DNA from 4 places in the Streptomyces sp. 7N604 genome. Region 4 is predicted to be linked to each of the others. Evidence: riboswitches for the same ligand, from Rfam matches in the RefSeq annotation. Region 4 holds a riboswitch; each other region holds the start of a gene.
The links. A riboswitch is a leader RNA that binds a small molecule or an ion and turns the genes downstream of it on or off. The one in region 4 is predicted to bind cyclic di-AMP.
Positions count from the first base shown of each region.

Region 1 (4,173 bases), on a different contig from region 4:
GGAGCGATAGTTCTGCTCCAGCAGGATCGTGGTGGCGTCGGGGTAGTCCTCCTCGAACTGGAGGATGTTGCGGATGGTCGCGCCGCGGAAGGCGTAGATCGACTGGTCGGCGTCGCCGACGACGCACAACTCGGCCACGTTGAGATCGGGCGCGGTCTCACCGGTCCCCACCAGCTCACGCACCAGCGTGTACTGCGCGTGGTTGGTGTCCTGGTACTCGTCCACCAGCACGTGGCGGAAGCGGCGCCGGTAGTGCTCCGCGACGTCCGGGAACGCCTGGAGCAGGTGGACGGTGGTCATGATGATGTCGTCGAAGTCCAGCGCGTTGGCCTCGCGCAACCGCGACTGGTACAGCGCGTACGCCTCGGCGAGGGTCTTCTCGAAACCGTCGCTCGCCTGCGCCGCGAAGTCCTCGTCGTCGATGAGCTCGTTCTTGAGGTTGGAGATCTTCGCGCTGAAGGACTTCGGCGGGTAGCGCTTCGGGTCGAGGTCGAGGTCGCGGCAGACCAGGGACATCAGGCGCTTGGAGTCGGCGGCGTCGTAGATGGAGAAGCTGGAGGTGAAGCCGAGCTTCTTGCTCTCCCGGCGCAGGATGCGGACGCAGGCGCTGTGGAAGGTGGACACCCACATCGCGTTCGCCCGCGGCCCGACGAGCTGCTCGACGCGCTCCTTCATCTCGCCCGCGGCCTTGTTGGTGAAGGTGATCGCGAGGATCTGGCCGGGGTGCACGCGGCGCGCGCCCAGCAGATACGCGATGCGGTGCGTCAGCACGCGGGTCTTGCCGGATCCGGCGCCGGCGACGATGAGCAGCGGAGAGCCGGTGTGGACGACGGCGGCGCGCTGCTGCTCGTTCAGCCCCTCGAGCAGCGCGGCGGGGTCAACGGCGGGCCGCGGGGCGCCGTTGCGGTAGTAGCGCTCCCGCGCATCCTGGTCGGCGCCAGCGTCGAAGCGGCCCCCGAAGAGGTCGGCCGGGATCTCCTCCGGGCCCCTGTCCTCGGGCGGCGGGGGCGGGTGTTCCTCGCCGGGGTGCCCCGAGTGGCCGGCGTGGCCGGAGGGACCCATGTGGCCAGGGTGACCCGGCCCCGGGAGTCCGGCCGGGGGCTCTGCCGGGTGCTCGAGGTCCGCCAGGAAGCTGTCGTCAAAGAGGCTGCTCATCGTTCACCGAGTCTAGGCCGCGGGGCTGACAGCCCACGCCGGTTCCCGCCCCTCCGCTGCGGGAGGGGCACATTTCGCCCTAAACGATCGCGCCGCAGAAAGGTCACGAAAAGGTTTCGGGCATATCGAACATCAGCCTTCACAACCGCCCCACACGTTGGCTACCGTGCTCGCTCAGGCGGCCCGATCCCCCTGCCGGCGACCGCGTCGGCACGGGCAGCCTCCGCCGAGTCCGGCGCTGCCCGAAGGACGTCCCGAGGACGCCCGAAGGCATCCGGAGCCGGGGACCCAACGTACGACCGGGGTGAATCGGCCCCCGCACGCACGCGTGTCAGAGCGTGGCGGCGCGCGGTGGCCGTAGGGCAGCCTTCCGATCGCCCGAACCCGACAGCTAACCCGGTAGGCGGTCCACGGAAGGAGTCGCGCGCCTTGGCGTCGCACCGCAAACGGCGGACTCGAATGTTCACGTCCCCCGGTTCCGGCCGCGCGGCCGTCGGACTGACGACCGCGGCCCTCGCCTCGGTCAGCCTGCTCTCCCAGAGCGCGCAGGCCGCGCCGGACGAGCCGAAGCAGAGCATCGAGGAAGTCCAGAAGAAGGTCGACGAGCTCTACCGGCAGGCCGGCACCGCAACGCAGCAGTACAACCAGGCCAAGGAGCGCAGCGAGAAGCAGCGCACCAAGGTCGACCGGCTGCTCGACGACGTCGCGAAGCGGACGGACAAACTCAACGAGGCGCGGCGCATGCTGGGCAGCTACGCGGCCGCGCAGTACCGCAATGGGGGCATGGCCTCGACGGCGACGATGATGCTCGCCGACGACCCGCAGAGCTACTTCGACCAGGACCATCTGATGTCCCGGATGACCGGCCGGCAGCGGCAGGCCGTCGAGGACTTCCAGACGGAGCAGGAGGCCGCGTCGAAGAAGCGCGCCGAGGCCGCCGAGAGCCTCGCGTCGCTGACCGAGTCGCAGAAGGAGCTCCGCACCACCAAGGAGTCCGTGCAGGGCAAGCTCTCGGAGGCGCGCGAGCTGCTGTCGAAGCTGACGGCCGAAGAGAAGGCGCGGCTGGCGGAGCTCGAGCGCAAGCGGGAGGCCGAGGCCCGGCGCAAGGCGGAGGAACTGGCGCGGCAGCAGGCGGAGAAGGCGCGCCTGGAGCGGGAGCGCCAGGAGCAGGAGCAGAACGACGGCTCCGGTTCGACCGACGGAGGCTCGGACTCGGGTACGGACTCGGGCGCCGACTCGTACGCCACCAAGGCCGCCAAGGCCATCGACTTCGCGCGGGCCCAGATAGGCAAGCCGTACGTGTGGGGGGCGACAGGCCCGAACTCGTACGACTGCTCGGGGCTCACGCAGGCCGCCTGGAAGTACGCCGGGGTCTCGCTGCCGCGCACGACCTGGGACCAGGTGAAGGTCGGCACGCGGGTCGCCACGGAGGACCTGAAGCCGGGCGATCTCGTCTTCTTCTACGACGACATCAGCCACGTCGGGCTCTACATAGGCGACGGCCAGATGATCCATGCACCGAAGCCGGGCGCGAACGTCCGCACCGAGGCGATCACGTACATGCCGATCTACGGCAGCGTCCGCCCGGCATAGCCCACGCGCCGGCACAGCCGCGCGGGAGGGGCCCCGGGAGCGTTCGTGCGCCCCCGCGGCCCGCCCCGCCGGATCGGCAGGTCAGGTCCAGAGGACGGCGATGAAGATGTTGGCGACGGTGAGGAGGCCGACCGTGCCGAAGGCCGCCTTGTCGACCTTCTCCTCGTCCCGCTTCACGTAGACCAGGCCGAGGATGACGACCAGAAGCGCGAGCTTCACGCCTATCTTGACGTTGTTGACGGCCTGGTCGTCGGCCTGGTTGAGGCCGACCAGCGCGACGCCCGTGATCAGCATGGTCAGCGCGCCGTGCAGCATGGCCGGGTTGAAGCGGGCCGTTCCAGCGCTCATTGCCTTCATCTGCGTGAGGAAGCCGCCGAGCAGGGCCGCGATGCCGATGATGTGCAAGCCGACGAAGACACTGATGAGTACGTCCATGCGGCGGAGCGTAGCCGGGCCCGTAGCACCGGTCTCCACCGAGGTGCGCCTCAATCGCCGCTTCGGTCACGGCCGCACCAAGAAGGCGGCAGCACCCGGGAGTTCACCCGCCGCTTCTGTTCAGTGCCGCTCTTAAACGTTCCAATCCCGGTCATCACGACACCTGCCCGTAACACGGAGGTCTAGCGTCCTCCACCGAGGCGCCCCCACGCGCCCCGGTGGCGACCCCCGCACGGCCACCGGAAAGGCAGGAAGGAAGTGACGGCCGCCGTGGCCTCGCACAGGAAGCCCAGGCAGCGATCGCTCACTGGCACGCTCACCGGCACGTTCACCGGCATCACGGGCATCACGGGCATGAGAGGCGGTACCGCAGCCCGTACGGCCGCGACGCTCGCCCTCGCGAGCGCGGCAGGCGCAACCGGCGTCGTCGGCGCCGCGCAGGCCGAGCCCAGCCTCACGCCCGCCCAGGTCAAGGCCAAGGTCGACCGGCTCCACCACGAAGCCGAAGTCGCGACGGAGAAGTACAACGGCGCGAGGGAGAAGACCAGCAGGGCGCAGAAGGAGCTGGACCGGCTGCGCGACAAGGCCGCGCGCAGGTCCGGGCGGTTGAACGCCTCCCGGAACGCGCTCGGTTCGATCGCCACCGCCCAGTACCGCTCGGGCGGCATCGACCCCGCCGTCCAGCTCGCGCTCTCCTCATCCCCCGACGACTACCTCGAGCGCGCCGCCGCCGTCGAGCGGGCGGGCAGCCGCCAGGCCGCCGCGGTCAGCGGCATCCAGCGGCAGCTGCGCGACATCGAGCAGGTACGGGCCGAGGCGGGCGAGAAGGTCGCGGAACTGCGATGCAGCCAGGCCGCGTTGAAGCGACACAAGCACACGGTGCAGGAGAAGCTCCGTGAGGCCGAGGGGCTGCTCGACCGCCTGACGGCCGAGCAGCGCGCGCAGCTCCTCGGCCGGGACGGGCACGGCGCGGACGCCGCGGCGTCCGCG
Region 1 is NZ_JBQQBX010000014.1:158,464-162,636, reverse strand. It holds gene pcrA (DNA helicase PcrA) at 1-1,155, opposite strand, end outside; cyclic di-AMP (ydaO/yuaA leader) riboswitch at 1,407-1,576, shown strand; gene ACTWP8_RS17500 (NlpC/P60 family protein) at 1,615-2,748, shown strand; gene ACTWP8_RS17495 (hypothetical protein) at 2,830-3,183, opposite strand; gene ACTWP8_RS17490 (NlpC/P60 family protein) at 3,454-4,173, shown strand, end outside.
Region 1: another riboswitch for cyclic di-AMP. It lies ahead of ACTWP8_RS17500 (NlpC/P60 family protein); the one in region 4 lies ahead of ACTWP8_RS04360 (transglycosylase family protein).

Region 2 (4,173 bases), on a different contig from region 4:
CGGTCGCCCAGCAGCTTTTTCGTCTCTCTGTACGCGGCGTCGGTCTGGGTGTACTGCCGGATCAGGCCCTGCGACGGCTTCCGGTACGGACCGTCGGCGGCGACCAGCAGGTAGCCGTCTGCGGCGGCGCGCCGCGCCGCCCTCCACTCGCCGCCGCACATCGTGTCCGCCTGGGTGGTGTTCGGCAGCCGCAGCAGCGAGGTGCTGACTCCTGCGCTGCCCGCCAGCGCCGTCTGCGTGAGCGACAGCTCCAGCCGGTTACGGAAGGCCGATACCGAGCCCAAGTCGGTCTTGTTGTAGGTGAACGAGCCGATCTCGTGGCCCTCGGCGCGGATCCGCCGCACCAGGTCCGGTTCCCGGGCGGCCTGGGCGCCGGAGAGGAAGAAGGTGGCGTGGGCATGGTGCTTGCGCAGCAGGTCGAGCAGGCGCGGGGTCCACACGGGGTCGGGTCCGCTGTCGTAGGTGAGGGCAACGGTACGTGCGGGCATGGCTGCCGTCTCCACCTTGTCCCCGGTGATGCGCACCACCGGGTCGCCGGTGTCCGCGGCCTTCGGTACGGGTTCGGTGCAGTCGCGCTTCGTCTGCGCTTCGGCGACCGCGTGGGTGGTCCAGCCTTCGAAGAGCAGGGCGGCGGCGACCGCGGAGAGGACCAGGATCAGCAGGAGCCAGTGCCCACGCGGGTCACGGTGCTGCGCGTGCCGAGGACTCACCTGACAGTGCCTCCACGCGGGGACGGGTTGGCTCTGACCAGGGCTGCCCTGGTCCTTCCATGGCCGGGGAGACTGGTTGTTGCCGGAGCCGCCGTGGTGGCTGTGGGGGGCGGCGAGGCGTCGGCCGGCTCGGCCGCCGGGCGTGCAGTGGAGGTCGGGACGGAGGAGACTGTGGCCACGACGCGGGCAGGGGCCGTGAGGTCTGCCGAGGGCTCGGACCCAGGACGGTCGCTGTCCGTGGTGGACGGCTCGACGGTCCTGGGCGGCTTCTTCTCTACGTGCTGTTGCAGCACCCCGGAGAGCGCGGCGACCAGCAGCAGCAGATAGCCGGTGCAAGCGGCTCCGACAGCCATGGCCGCGTACCACAGGACGTTCCTGCGCCGACTGGAAGCGTCGACGAATATCTGGCGATTTCGATTATCCCGCCGTATGCGGCTTCTGCTTGCCTTACTCATGCGGCGCGAGTGTAGCCAGTTCTCCGAACGGGCGCGTGTCGGAAAGATCTTAAGCGCCCGCCTATGCCCCCGCTTTTCCGCCCTCCACCCTTCATGGGGTACAAGGCGATATACCCATCCGAACCGCTCGAAGCGCACCGGGCGCTCTTCGTCCGCCCGCGGAGCCTCTCCTGGCGGATGCAGAAACGTATTTGACGGGTGATCAGCTGACGATCGCGTGGGATTCCAGCGGCCTCCCTTGCGGTGATCACCACTCTCCGGGCGCTCCCGGCCACCACGCCCAATAGCCGCCACGGGACATGCAGAGTTACCCAATGGCTATGACCTCCAGCACTTCTGATACGCGGCTTAAGGGCCACCTGCACAGACAGCAGAAAGTTGACCGGCCGCGCGCGAGCAAGCCGTTCCGCCGCGACGCCGCGCAGTTATGGGGTGGATTCCTGGGCACAGGAGCATCGTGGAGCAGTTCGTCCCGAAGTGTTGGGCTGATCACCCAAGAAGGCGATGGACCCAAACCGGCCACTCATGTCCCCTGTGTCGGCTTAGGGACCGCCCGCCACGTCGTGGTGTCCTGGCTCGCAAGCGCGTGCACCGGCATCCTCCTTTGCGCGGATATCGTGATTACCCATCCCGAACTCCCAGGTAAAGAAAGTCAGTTGACTCGGATCCGCTTGTGAAGGCCTTGTGTTCGAACACATGGTTCCTCTAGCGTGCTCGGCGTTCGACAACGAACACCGCGTGGCCGGACCGCCGAGTCCTGCCCCTGGCCGCGCGGCAGCACGTCACTACACCGCAGGGCAGGAGTGGGGGACCCACTTTCGCCGTATCGGGCCTTGCGTGCCGGGCGGCTAGGGGTGAAGCCGTAGCAGCACACGGCCGGGCAATTCTCCAGCCCGAACCCGACAGCTCACCTCGCAGGCGTTCGGAGTACGGAGCCACCTTGACGTCTGCAGTTGGACGACACCGCGCCCCACGCCCCCGTCACACCACTCGCCGCCTCGTCAGCCGCGTCAGCGCCACCGGTGCGACCCTCGCTCTTCCGGTCATCGGAGCCGGCACCGCCAGCGCTCTGGACGGTGACAGCGACACCTACACCGTCTCCTCCGGCGACACCCTGTCAACGATCGCGGAGGAACAGGGCATCGAGGGCGGCTGGCAGAAGCTCTACGAGGACAACAGGTCCGTCATAGGCGACGACCCGGACCTGCTCTCGATCGGGCAGAAACTGTCGCTCGACGGCGCAGGCGATACCGGCACGAGCACCGGCGACAACAGCACCGGCACCACGACGGGCACCCAAGCCTCGTACAGCTCGAGCACGGAGGAGACGGCCCCGAGCGCCGTCCTCCCGGTCAGCGGCGGCATCCTGACCGCCGGCTTCCAGGACAGCGGCGACATCTGGTCCAACGGCCACACCGGCCAGGACTTCGCCGTGCCGACCGGCACCACCGTGAGAGCCGCCACCGGCGGCACCGTGGTCTCGGCGGGCTGGGACAACGCCTTCGGCTACGAGGTCGTCATCAAGCACGACGACGGCGAGTACACGCAGTACGCGCATCTGTCACAGATCGATGTGTCACCAGGCGCCACGGTAGGCACGGGCGACCGCATCGCACTTTCCGGGGCCACCGGCAATGTCACCGGGCCCCACCTGCACTTCGAGGTGCGCACTACCCCCGATTACGGATCCGCCGTCGACCCTCTGGACTGGCTGCGGGACCGCGGCGTGGAGACCTGACACCTCACCCCGGATCGAAGATTCCGCCACAGGCTCGGTGCGATGGTCGGCTACGCCCGTTCTCTGTGCGCAGATGGTGAAGGAATGCAGCCCGGACCTGTGCGATCTCAGCCGTAGACAGGGTCACCCCGTCATACGTACGAGCACGGAGCCGGTGGCGGGCCATACCTCCCCGGCGGCGTGCCGGGCGAGGCCGACCGGATTTCAGCGCGGTCGGCGTTGCAATCGGAGAGACGTTGTCGGTGCTGCGCGCTCGGCACCCCACCGATCGTTGCCGATGTTCCGAATGGCCTGGTACCGACCGGGCTGCATTCCCACCTGCCCCAACCTGCTGGATACCTGCGCCCGATGGGCAAATCCAGAACCCGCCACCCCCCTCCCGGCAAGCCCGAGGAGACACGATGAGACCTTTCGCGCTGAACTACGCCCGCCCGGCCGTCCACCCACCCGTCACGACTCCTTATACCTATGAATCCACACGGCAGTTGAACGTCCTGCCCGACGGACGCCCGGCCATCAGCGACCGCGCCCTGCTGCTGGCGACCGGCACCACCGCCTCCACCGCCGGTTCCAAAACGCACTTCGATGACTGACGGGACCATGACGGTGCTCGTACTCACCTGCGCGGAGGACGTGACCGCGGACATGGTGGTGTCCGCCCTGCACGACGCGGGCGTCCCGGTCGTACGCCTGGACCCCGCCGACCTCCCCGGCCAGGCCGCCCTGTCCGCCGAATACGTCAAGGGCGACTTCCACGGATACCTTTCGGCCGATGGTGGCCGTGTGGTCAGCATGAGCGGACTGCGCTCGATATGGATACGAAGACCCGGCGAGCCCGGAGCTCACGCCCTCGAGCAGTCCGCATGGCTCACGGCCGAGTCCACACAGGCCCTGTACGGAACGCTGTACTGCACGGGCGTGCGCTGGATGAACCACCCCGTCGCGGCCGTGCAGGCCCGCTGCAAACCGTGGCAGCTGCGCGTCGCCCACCGCAGCGGCTTCGCCGTACCCCCCACATTGATCACCACCTTTCCGCAGGTGGCACGCGAGTTCGCCATGGAGCACCGGGACCTCGTGGTGAAGTCGGTTTCGGGAGCGCACCCCAGCGACCCGCCGATGGCCCTGCCCACCACCCGTATCGAGCCGGATGCGGACTTCGCGGAAGTCGGGGCCGGCCCCACTCTCCTTCAGCAGCGCGTACCCAAGCGTGCGGACATCCGGCTGACCTGTGTCGGGGACGAGCTGTTCGCCGCCCGAAAGGCATCCGACC
Region 2 is NZ_JBQQBX010000007.1:199,765-203,937, reverse strand. It holds gene ACTWP8_RS10235 (bifunctional polysaccharide deacetylase/glycosyltransferase family 2 protein) at 1-710, opposite strand, end outside; gene ACTWP8_RS10230 (hypothetical protein) at 707-1,063, opposite strand; cyclic di-AMP (ydaO/yuaA leader) riboswitch at 1,975-2,102, shown strand; gene ACTWP8_RS10225 (M23 family metallopeptidase) at 2,106-2,903, shown strand; gene tgmA (putative ATP-grasp-modified RiPP) at 3,305-3,496, shown strand; gene tgmB (ATP-grasp ribosomal peptide maturase) at 3,504-4,173, shown strand, end outside.
Region 2: another riboswitch for cyclic di-AMP. It lies ahead of ACTWP8_RS10225 (M23 family metallopeptidase); the one in region 4 lies ahead of ACTWP8_RS04360 (transglycosylase family protein).

Region 3 (4,173 bases), on a different contig from region 4:
CCCGCGCACCCACCGCCGCGCCCGCCCGGTACTTGCCGGTGAGGAAGCCGGAGGCGAGCGCGGAGTACGGGACGGCCGCCAGCCCGTGACGGGCCGCGACGCCGGCGAGCGGCCCCTCGTACGTATCGCGCGAGACGAGGTTGTAGTGCGGCTGGAGGGCGGCGTACTTCGCCAGGCCCTCGCGGTCGGAGAAGGCGAGCGACGCCTCGAACCGCTTCGGGCGAGACGTTGGAGGCGCCGATCTGCCGGACCTTGCCCGCCCGCACCAGCTGGTCGAGGGCGGTGATGATCTCCGTAGACGTCGGCGGTGTCGAGGAAGTTGCCGCCCGCCTCCATACGCGTCGGGTACGGCGAAGGACTGCGCCTCGTCCGCGGTCCAGCCGAAGACGTTGCCGCCGAGGGAGAGGGGGTGGACGGCCAGATCACCGATGATCTTGTTCCTGTCAGCCATACGGCTGATCAACGCCGCCCTGCGCCGGGCCATTCCGGGCAACGCCCGCACAGCGACGCGAACCGCGACGCGGACTGAGAAGCGGGGACGCGGACACGCAGGCAAGCCGACAGCCCTGGTGTCGGGGGGTTTGCACCAGGGCTGCCGACGAACAGGGTGCGATAAGTCACAGCAGCCGTACGGACGTCAGAGCGAGACGCCCTTGCCGCGCAGCCAGGCCGCCGGGTCGATCGGGTCGCCGCCGCCCGGCCGTACCTCCAGGTGGAGGTGGGGGCCGGTGACATTGCCCGTGGCGCCGACGCGGCCGATCGTCTCGCCCGTCGTCACCTCGCCCGACGTCTGGGTCATCGAGGAGAGGTGGCAGTACCAGACCTCGGTGCCGTCCTCGAGGGTGAGGACGATCCGGTAGCCGTAGGAGCCCGCCCAGCCGGCCTCCGTGATCGTGCCGCCGTGCACCGCCTTGACGGGGGTGCCGGTCGGGGCGGCGAAGTCCTGGCCCGTGTGCGTGCTGGACCACATGGAGCCGGACTCGCCGAAGCTCGAAGTCAGCGTGTACGAGGAGGTGGGGAGGCTGTAGCTGCGGGCCAGCTTGGCGAGCCGCTCGGCCTCGGCCTTGCGCGCCGCCTCCTCGGCCGCCTTCCGCTCGGCCTCCTCCTTGGCCCTCTTCGCCGCGGCAACGGCCTTCGCCTTCGCCTCGGCGGCCTCCTGGGCGGCCTTCTCCGCCGCGGCCTCCTGCGCGGCCTCGCGCTCCGCCGTCTCCGCCGCCGTCTGCTGCTGCTCGGCCTGGCGCATGATGCGGGCGCGCAGCGCCTCGCCCGCGTCGGCGCCCCCGGCCGCCTCCTCGTCGGTGAGACCGGCCTGGGAGAGCGGGGCCGCGGCGGTCACGGTGCCGTCGCCGACGCTGTCCGCGTCGTCGGATATCAGCGAGCCGATGCCGGGGAGCGCCTTTGCGTCGGGGAGCTTGTCCGAGACAGACGAGAGATCCGGCATGGAGATGGAGACCGGTGGCTTGTCCTGCGCACTCGCCATGCCGCCCGCACCGACGGCGGCGAACACGCCGACCCCGAGGACCGCGCCGCTGCGGGCCATGCCGCCACCGCGCTGCTTGACGACGCGGTGCCTGCCGCGCACCGGGGCCAGGGAATCCGTGGTCGGGTTCCAGTCGCCGGAACCGGCGGCCGGGTAGTCCTCACCGAACTCACCGAATCCGCCCGGCCCGAAGTCGAAGCTCTGGGTGTCGGAGGGTTCGGGCAAGATCTCGGGGCCAGGCCTGTTGGACGCCACTCGGGCGCACTCCTTTCCTTCCTCTCGCCTACCGGGTTAGCTGACGGGTTCGGAGCAGGAAGGTCTCCTACGGGCCCCTCCGGAGAGGCGCCCGATTCACCCCAAGGTGGTGGTTCCCCGGTTCCCTTGGTGCAGGTCGTGCAGGTGGTGCTGCTGGTGCTGGTGGTGCGGGATTCGGCGTAGGCGCACGGTGCCACCTCTTGTGGCGGCTGGGACGACCGCGCTGCGTTATCGAACGTTAATAGACGGCGGGACGTGATTCCAAGCCGTTCGGTGTGATCGTTAACGAAATCCCGAGGGACCAACCAGGACAGGAAGCCGCCAATTCGGGCGAGTTGCCCCCACGCACGGAAACACCGCTTCCCCGATCGTGCGTCAGTTGTTATACGCAGGGATGCGCCCGGTTACGGAACGTAGGATGCGGGGCGGGTGACCGCCGGCATCGCCATGCCGTCCGGCACCCCGCCCTCCGCATGCCGCCGTACGTCCGCCACGAGCGTGTCGAGCAGCGCGTCGGGCCCGGGGAACCGCCGGCCGCGCAGCCGCCCCCCGGGCCGCAGAAGACGCCCTCCGCATTCCGCGCCTCGGTCACTCCGTCCGTGAACAGCAGCAGCGTGGCGCCCTCGGGGAAGGCGAACTCCTCCACCCGGGCTCGTACGGGTCCAGGCCCTCGCGCCGCCTGCCCTGGCCGCGGGATGGTTGCCCTGCACACCGAGAAGCCCGAAATTGCACCTTTGGAGTAGTTTCGTAGATATGAACACCGCAGCGAAGTCCTGGGCGGGCCGCACCCTGCTTCTGCCTGTGCTGGCGGTGCTCGCCGCCGCCCTCGTACTGATGGCCGTCATGGCTCCCGGGGCGCGGGCCGCGGACGGGCTCGACAGCGCCGCGAACGCCCTGAAGAAGGGCCCTGTCTACGTCGATCCGCGCGCTTCGGGGCAGCTGCCCGCCGCCGATGCGGACGCGCTGGCGGACAAGATCGAGAAGGCGGACAAGCCGGTGTTCGTCGCCGTGCTGCCCAACGCCTCCGAGTTCCAGCCGTCGACGCTGCTCCAGGACCTGCGGACCAAGGTCGGGATCACCGGCGTGTACGCAGTCGCGCTGGGTGACCGGTTCGACGCGGGCGCCGACTCCTCGGTGATGTCCCGCAACGAGGTCTCCAACCTCTCCGGCGCCGTGGAGCGATCCGACCCCGGCGACGTGAGCGCCATGGTCAACGGCTTCGTCGATCAGGCCCTGCAGCAGGCCAACGGCCACGCCCCGGCCACCTGGAGCGGCGGCTCGGGCACCAGCACCGGCACCGGGAACGGCACCGGAGTCAGCGCGGCCGGCCTGCTCGTGACGCTCGGCGTGCTGATCACGGCCGTCGGCGGCGGTGCCCTGCTGGTCAGCCGCCGGGGCAAGCAGCGCAGGGCCGAGCGGGACCGTGCGCAGCTGGAGACGCTCCGCCCGGTCGTGGACGAGGACATCACCGCCTTCGGCGAGGAGCTGGAGCGGATCGACTTCGACCCCTCGGCACCGAAGACGGACGACGCGATGCGCGAGGACTACGCCCGAGCCCTGGACTCGTACGACAAGGCGAAGGCGTCGATGGACCGCGCGCGGCGGCCCAGTGACGTACGGGATGTGACCGAGTCGCTGGAGGACGGCCGGTTCTCGCTGGCCACGCTGGAGGCGCGGCGGGACGGCGAGCCGCTGCCCGAGCGCCGGGTGCCGTGCTTCTTCGACCCGCGGCACGGCCCGTCGGTCCAGGACGTGCAGTGGGCGCCGTCGGGCGGCGAGGAGCGCACCGTGCCGGTGTGCGCGGCGGACGCGGCGCGCCTCGAGGACGGCGAGGAGCCGATGGGGCGCGAGGTGGAGACGGCGTCCGGGCGCAGGCCGTACTGGGAGGCCGGACCGGCGTACGGGCCGTGGGCCTACGGCTATTTCGGCGGCGGTATCCTGCCCGGGCTGCTGGCGGGCACGCTGCTGGGCAGCATGCTGACCGGGCCGTACGCGTACGGGTACGACGGGTACGGCGGTGACTACAGCGGCGGCGACAGTTCCGGTTCCGACTTCAACTCGGGCGACTTCGGGGGCGGCGGCGACCTCGGCGGAGGGTTCGGCGGCGGCGACTTCGGTGGAGGGTTCTGACCCGAGCCGCCCTCGCCCGCCTATCCCGCCTGTCCGGGCCTGTCCCGCCTACAGCGCGTCGACCGCGCTCACCTTCCAGCCGTCGGACGTCCGCTGCAGGGTCATCCGCACCCGGTTGAGGTCGAGGCGCGGGCCTGAGACCTGGGTGCTGTTGGTGACCTGGTTCATGAACAGCAGGACGACGACCTTGTCCGGCGAAGCGGACACCACCGATGCCGCCTCGTCGCCGGACGCGGGCTTCGCCACCGTGGCCTTGACCACCCCGTGGTAGCGCTTCGCGGTGGGCGCGACGACGGTCGAGGTGGTCT
Region 3 is NZ_JBQQBX010000032.1:79,804-83,976, reverse strand. It holds partial or broken gene ACTWP8_RS30340 (aldo/keto reductase) at 1-451, opposite strand, end outside; gene ACTWP8_RS30335 (M23 family metallopeptidase) at 638-1,735, opposite strand; cyclic di-AMP (ydaO/yuaA leader) riboswitch at 1,746-1,888, opposite strand; gene ACTWP8_RS30330 (SpoIIE family protein phosphatase) at 2,118-2,381, opposite strand; gene ACTWP8_RS30325 (hypothetical protein) at 2,489-3,865, shown strand; gene ACTWP8_RS30320 (hypothetical protein) at 3,914-4,173, opposite strand, start outside.
Region 3: another riboswitch for cyclic di-AMP. It lies ahead of ACTWP8_RS30335 (M23 family metallopeptidase); the one in region 4 lies ahead of ACTWP8_RS04360 (transglycosylase family protein).

Region 4 (4,173 bases):
CGCGGCCGAGGGCGTGCCCACCGTGCCCACGGGATGCCAGGTGCCGGTGACGGTGACCCATGCGTCGGCCGGCGGGGGAGCGGTGCCGAGCATCCGGACCTTGACCGACTGCGAGTCGGCTGCGCAGCAGCTCAGCACCAGTCGGGTCAGGTACCAGCCGCCGCTCTTGCCCGGCGTGACGAAGCCGGTCATCGAGACCGTACGGCCCTCCAGGCTCCGGCCGGGGTCCTGCCGCGCCCGCGAGCTGAAGTCCGACAGGGGCATGACGAGCGGGGACCCGCCGGGCAGCGGGGAGAACCGCCCTCCGTCCGCGACCGCTGTGTCGCTCTCCCGCGCGGCGGTGTACGAGCCGAGGGCGGGCGGCGTGAAGAACAGCAGGGTGATCGCGGGGAGGAAGAGCAGCCAGGCGATCCGCGGGCCTTTGCCATGATCGTGCCCGTGCCCGTGCCCGTGATCCGCGTCGGCGTCCCCGTCGGCGTCGTGGGCATCGGACGGGGCAGCGGGCTTGGCGAAGGGGAAGCCGTCCCGAGCCGCGCCCACCGTCCCCAGGACGACCAGCAGCACGCCCGAGACGATCAGCAGCGGCCGCAGGCCCTCCTTCACGTACCGCAGATACACCTCGCTGAAGAGCGAGATGTGCAGCACTCCGGCGCCCGACAGCAGGAGCAGCAGCACCTGGACGTTCCGCCTCACAGCACCCACCACCCGGTCAGCGCGCTGCAGGCGACGGCCACCACGGCGGTGGCCGCCGAGAACCGTACGGCGAAGGCGCGTCCGAAGGTGCCCGACTGCAGGGCGATCAGCTTCACGTCGACCATCGGCCCGACCACCATGAACGCCAGCCGGGCAGTGGGGGAGAACCCGGTCAGCGACGCCGCGACGAAGGCGTCGGCCTCCGAGCAGACGGCGAGCACGATCGCCAGCGCGGCGAGGAAGATGACGGAGAGCCAGGGCGATCCGGCGAAGGTGTCCAGCACGGAGCGCTCCACGGCGACGTTGAAGGTCGCCGCGGCCATCGCCCCGAGCACCAGGAAGCCGCCGGCGTGCAGGAAGTCGTGCTGGAAGCCGAGCCGGAACTCCTCCCACCTGCTGTGTCCCGGCCGGTGCCCGGTCCGGTGCGCCGGCAGCCGCAGCCACTCCGCGCGGCCGAGGCGGATCCAGAGCCAGCCCATGACCGCCGAGGTCGCGAGCGAGGCGAGCAGCCGGGCCGCCACCATCTCGGGGGCGCCCGGGAAGGCGACCGCCGTGGAAGCGAGCACGATCGGATTCACCGCGGGCGCGGACAGGAGGAAGGCCAGCGCGGCCGCGGGCGGCACCCCGCGGCGGATCAGGCTCCCCGCTACCGGCACGGACGCGCATTCGCACCCCGGCAGGACGACGCCCGCGGCGCTGGCGACGGGGACGGCGAGCGCGGGCCGCTTCGGCAGGGCGCGGCTGAAGACGTGCGCGGGGACGAAGGCGTTGATGGCTCCCGAGAGCGCGGTGCCCAGCAGCAGGAACGGCAGGGCCTGCACCGTGATGGCGAGGCAGATCGTCCGCCAGGCCTGCACGGCCCCGGGCTCCGGCCATCCGACCACCCCGGTGGCCGCAGCGGCCGCCACCGCGACGGCGAGCGCTCCGGCCGCGGCGAGCGGCCACGCCCGGCGGTCGGCGCCCGTACGGCGGTCGGGGCGCGTACGGCGGTCGGGGTGCCCCGCGCCGGAGCTCGTACGGGATGGATTCGCACCGGCTTCCGGCGGCGCCTGTGACCTGGTGTCGATCAGCTCTTCCGCTCTCTGCACTCCGACTCCGCAAGATCCGCGACCGGGGGTGATCACGATAGCCGCGGGAGAGGGCCCGGCTGTGGCGCATCTCCGGAACTTGGTCCGTATTCATCCGTTTCGCCGGGTAGATTCTCGTGCGGCAAAGAGGCTTCTAATGCCTGCAATCCGCCAAAGCTGAATTCAGATACCAAATCGGACAATTAGTCGGCCGGTGACCCATCTCACAAAGACCGCCGGTTAAATGTGACTTCGCGCACTCGAATGGCGGCGATTTTCCCAACTTGGTTACGTACTGCCCACTGTGAGAGCCGTTCAGTAGTAATGCCTATTGCTCTGGGACCAAGATCGGCAGCGCAGCGTGACGCATTACCGAGTCGATCTGTTCAATGGCGAATCAGGCGAATGCACGCCACTTGTGGCGAAGAAATGGATGTGTTTACTTTTCCGCTGCCTGCCCATCGAAAGGGGCGGGCGCCCTGTTGCCGGAGCGCCGAGTCCTGCCGCCGGCGGAGGGGGAAACGACAACGCACCACGGCAGGAGCGGGGGAACCAAAGGTAAGTGCCGTACCGCGCTCGGCGTGGTCCGGCTTGGGGTGAAGACGTGCCGCAGCGCTCGCCGCTGCGTAAGTCACGGCCGGGCAACTCCAGCCCGAACCCGACAGCTCACCTCGCAGGCGTAGGAGAGGAAGATCCCTATGTCTGCACGCGGACGTCATCGCCGCTTCAAGCCCGGCCGGATTTCCCGGGCCACTTTCGCCGCCGCCGCAAGCGGCGCCGGTATCGGTCTGTCCTTCATCACCGCCGGCCAGGCGAGCGCCGCCTCCGTCGACACCTGGGACAAGGTCGCGGAGTGCGAGAGCACCAGCAACTGGAGCATCAACAACGGCAACGGCTTCTTCGGAGGCCTGCAGTTCACGCAGAGCACCTGGGAGGCCTTCGGCGGCACCGACTACGCCGAGCGCGCCGACCTGGCCACCAAGGACCAGCAGATCGCCGTCGCCGAGAAGGTGCTCGACACCCAGGGCCCCGGCGCCTGGCCCGTGTGCGGCCCCAAGGCCGGCCTGGCCAAGGGCGGTCCGGCCCCCGCGATCTCCACCGGCGGCGAGCAGGCCCAGGGCAAGCCCGAGACCAAGCCCGCCCCGGCCCCCGCCGAGGACAAGGCCGACACGGCGGACAAGGGCGCGGCGAAGCCCGAGTCCTACACCGTCGTCAAGGGCGACTCGCTCTACAAGATCGCCACCGCCAAGCACATCGACGGCGGCTGGCAGCGGGTCTACCAGGACAACCGCCAGGTCGTCGGCGGCGACCCGGACCTGATCCACCCGGGCCAGAAGCTGGCCCTGGGCGGCGGCAAGGCCGAGGCCGCGCCGCAGCAGCAGGCCCCCAAGCAGGAGGCTCCGAAGAAGCAGGCCCCCAAGCCCGCGGCGCCCAAGGCTCAGGCCCCCAAGCAGGAGGCCCCGAAGCAGGAGGCCAAGCCGGCTTCCGAGCAGAGCGCCTCCGGCTTCACCGCCCCGGTCTCCGACCCGGCCCTCGGCACGCCGTACCACCAGGCCGGCTCCATGTGGTCCAGCGGCTACCACACCGGTGCCGACTTCCCCGTGCCCACCGGCACTTCGGTGAAGTCCATCGGCCCGGGTGAGGTCGTCTCGGCGGGCTGGGGCGGCGCGTACGGCAACCAGGTCGTCATCCGCCACACGGACGGCAAGTACAGCCAGTACGCCCACCTGTCCTCGCTGTCCGTCTCGGCCGGCCAGGCGGTGACCGGCGGCAAGCAGATCGGCCTGTCCGGCTCCACCGGCAACAGCAGTGGCCCGCACCTGCACTTCGAGGTGCGGACCGGCCCGGACTACGGCTCGGACATCGACCCGCTCGCCTACCTGCGTGCGCACGGCGTCAGCATCTGACACGGGTCGACGCGGCCGGAGTCTTCTCTCCTGACTCCATGAGGCGCCCGCTCCCCGCTATGCCGGGGGGCGGGCGCCTTCGTCGTGCTGTGCCGGTGTGGACACGGGGATGGATACGAGGGTGGATACGGAAGACGGGTCATGAGCTGCGGCACAGGGCCCGGATGAGATCACCGTGCCGCGGGTAGCGCGCGGCCAGCTCGTCCGCCTCGCCGCCCTCGTAGTCGGCGGGGAGGAACCCCGGGGCAAGCGTGCATCCCAGGAGCGCGTGGCTGCCGCCGGGCCGCACCCGCGCGCCCATCCAGGTGCCGCCCGGCACGACGTACTGGATGTGCTGCCCGGCGCGCACGTCCTGGCCGAGCACCTCCACCCGTGATGCGCCGTCCGGCTCCAGGAGCAGCAGTTCCACCGTGTCCCCGAGGTAGAAGTGCCAGACCTCGTCGTGCGGCAGCCGGTGCATCGCGGAGAAGAGGTCGTTCTGCGCCGACAGCAGGAAAAGGATCGCC
Region 4 is NZ_JBQQBX010000003.1:116,643-120,815, reverse strand. It holds gene ACTWP8_RS04370 (TIGR03943 family putative permease subunit) at 1-693, opposite strand, end outside; gene ACTWP8_RS04365 (permease) at 690-1,601, opposite strand; cyclic di-AMP (ydaO/yuaA leader) riboswitch at 2,279-2,455, shown strand; gene ACTWP8_RS04360 (transglycosylase family protein) at 2,459-3,667, shown strand; gene ACTWP8_RS04355 (cupin domain-containing protein) at 3,807-4,173, opposite strand, start outside.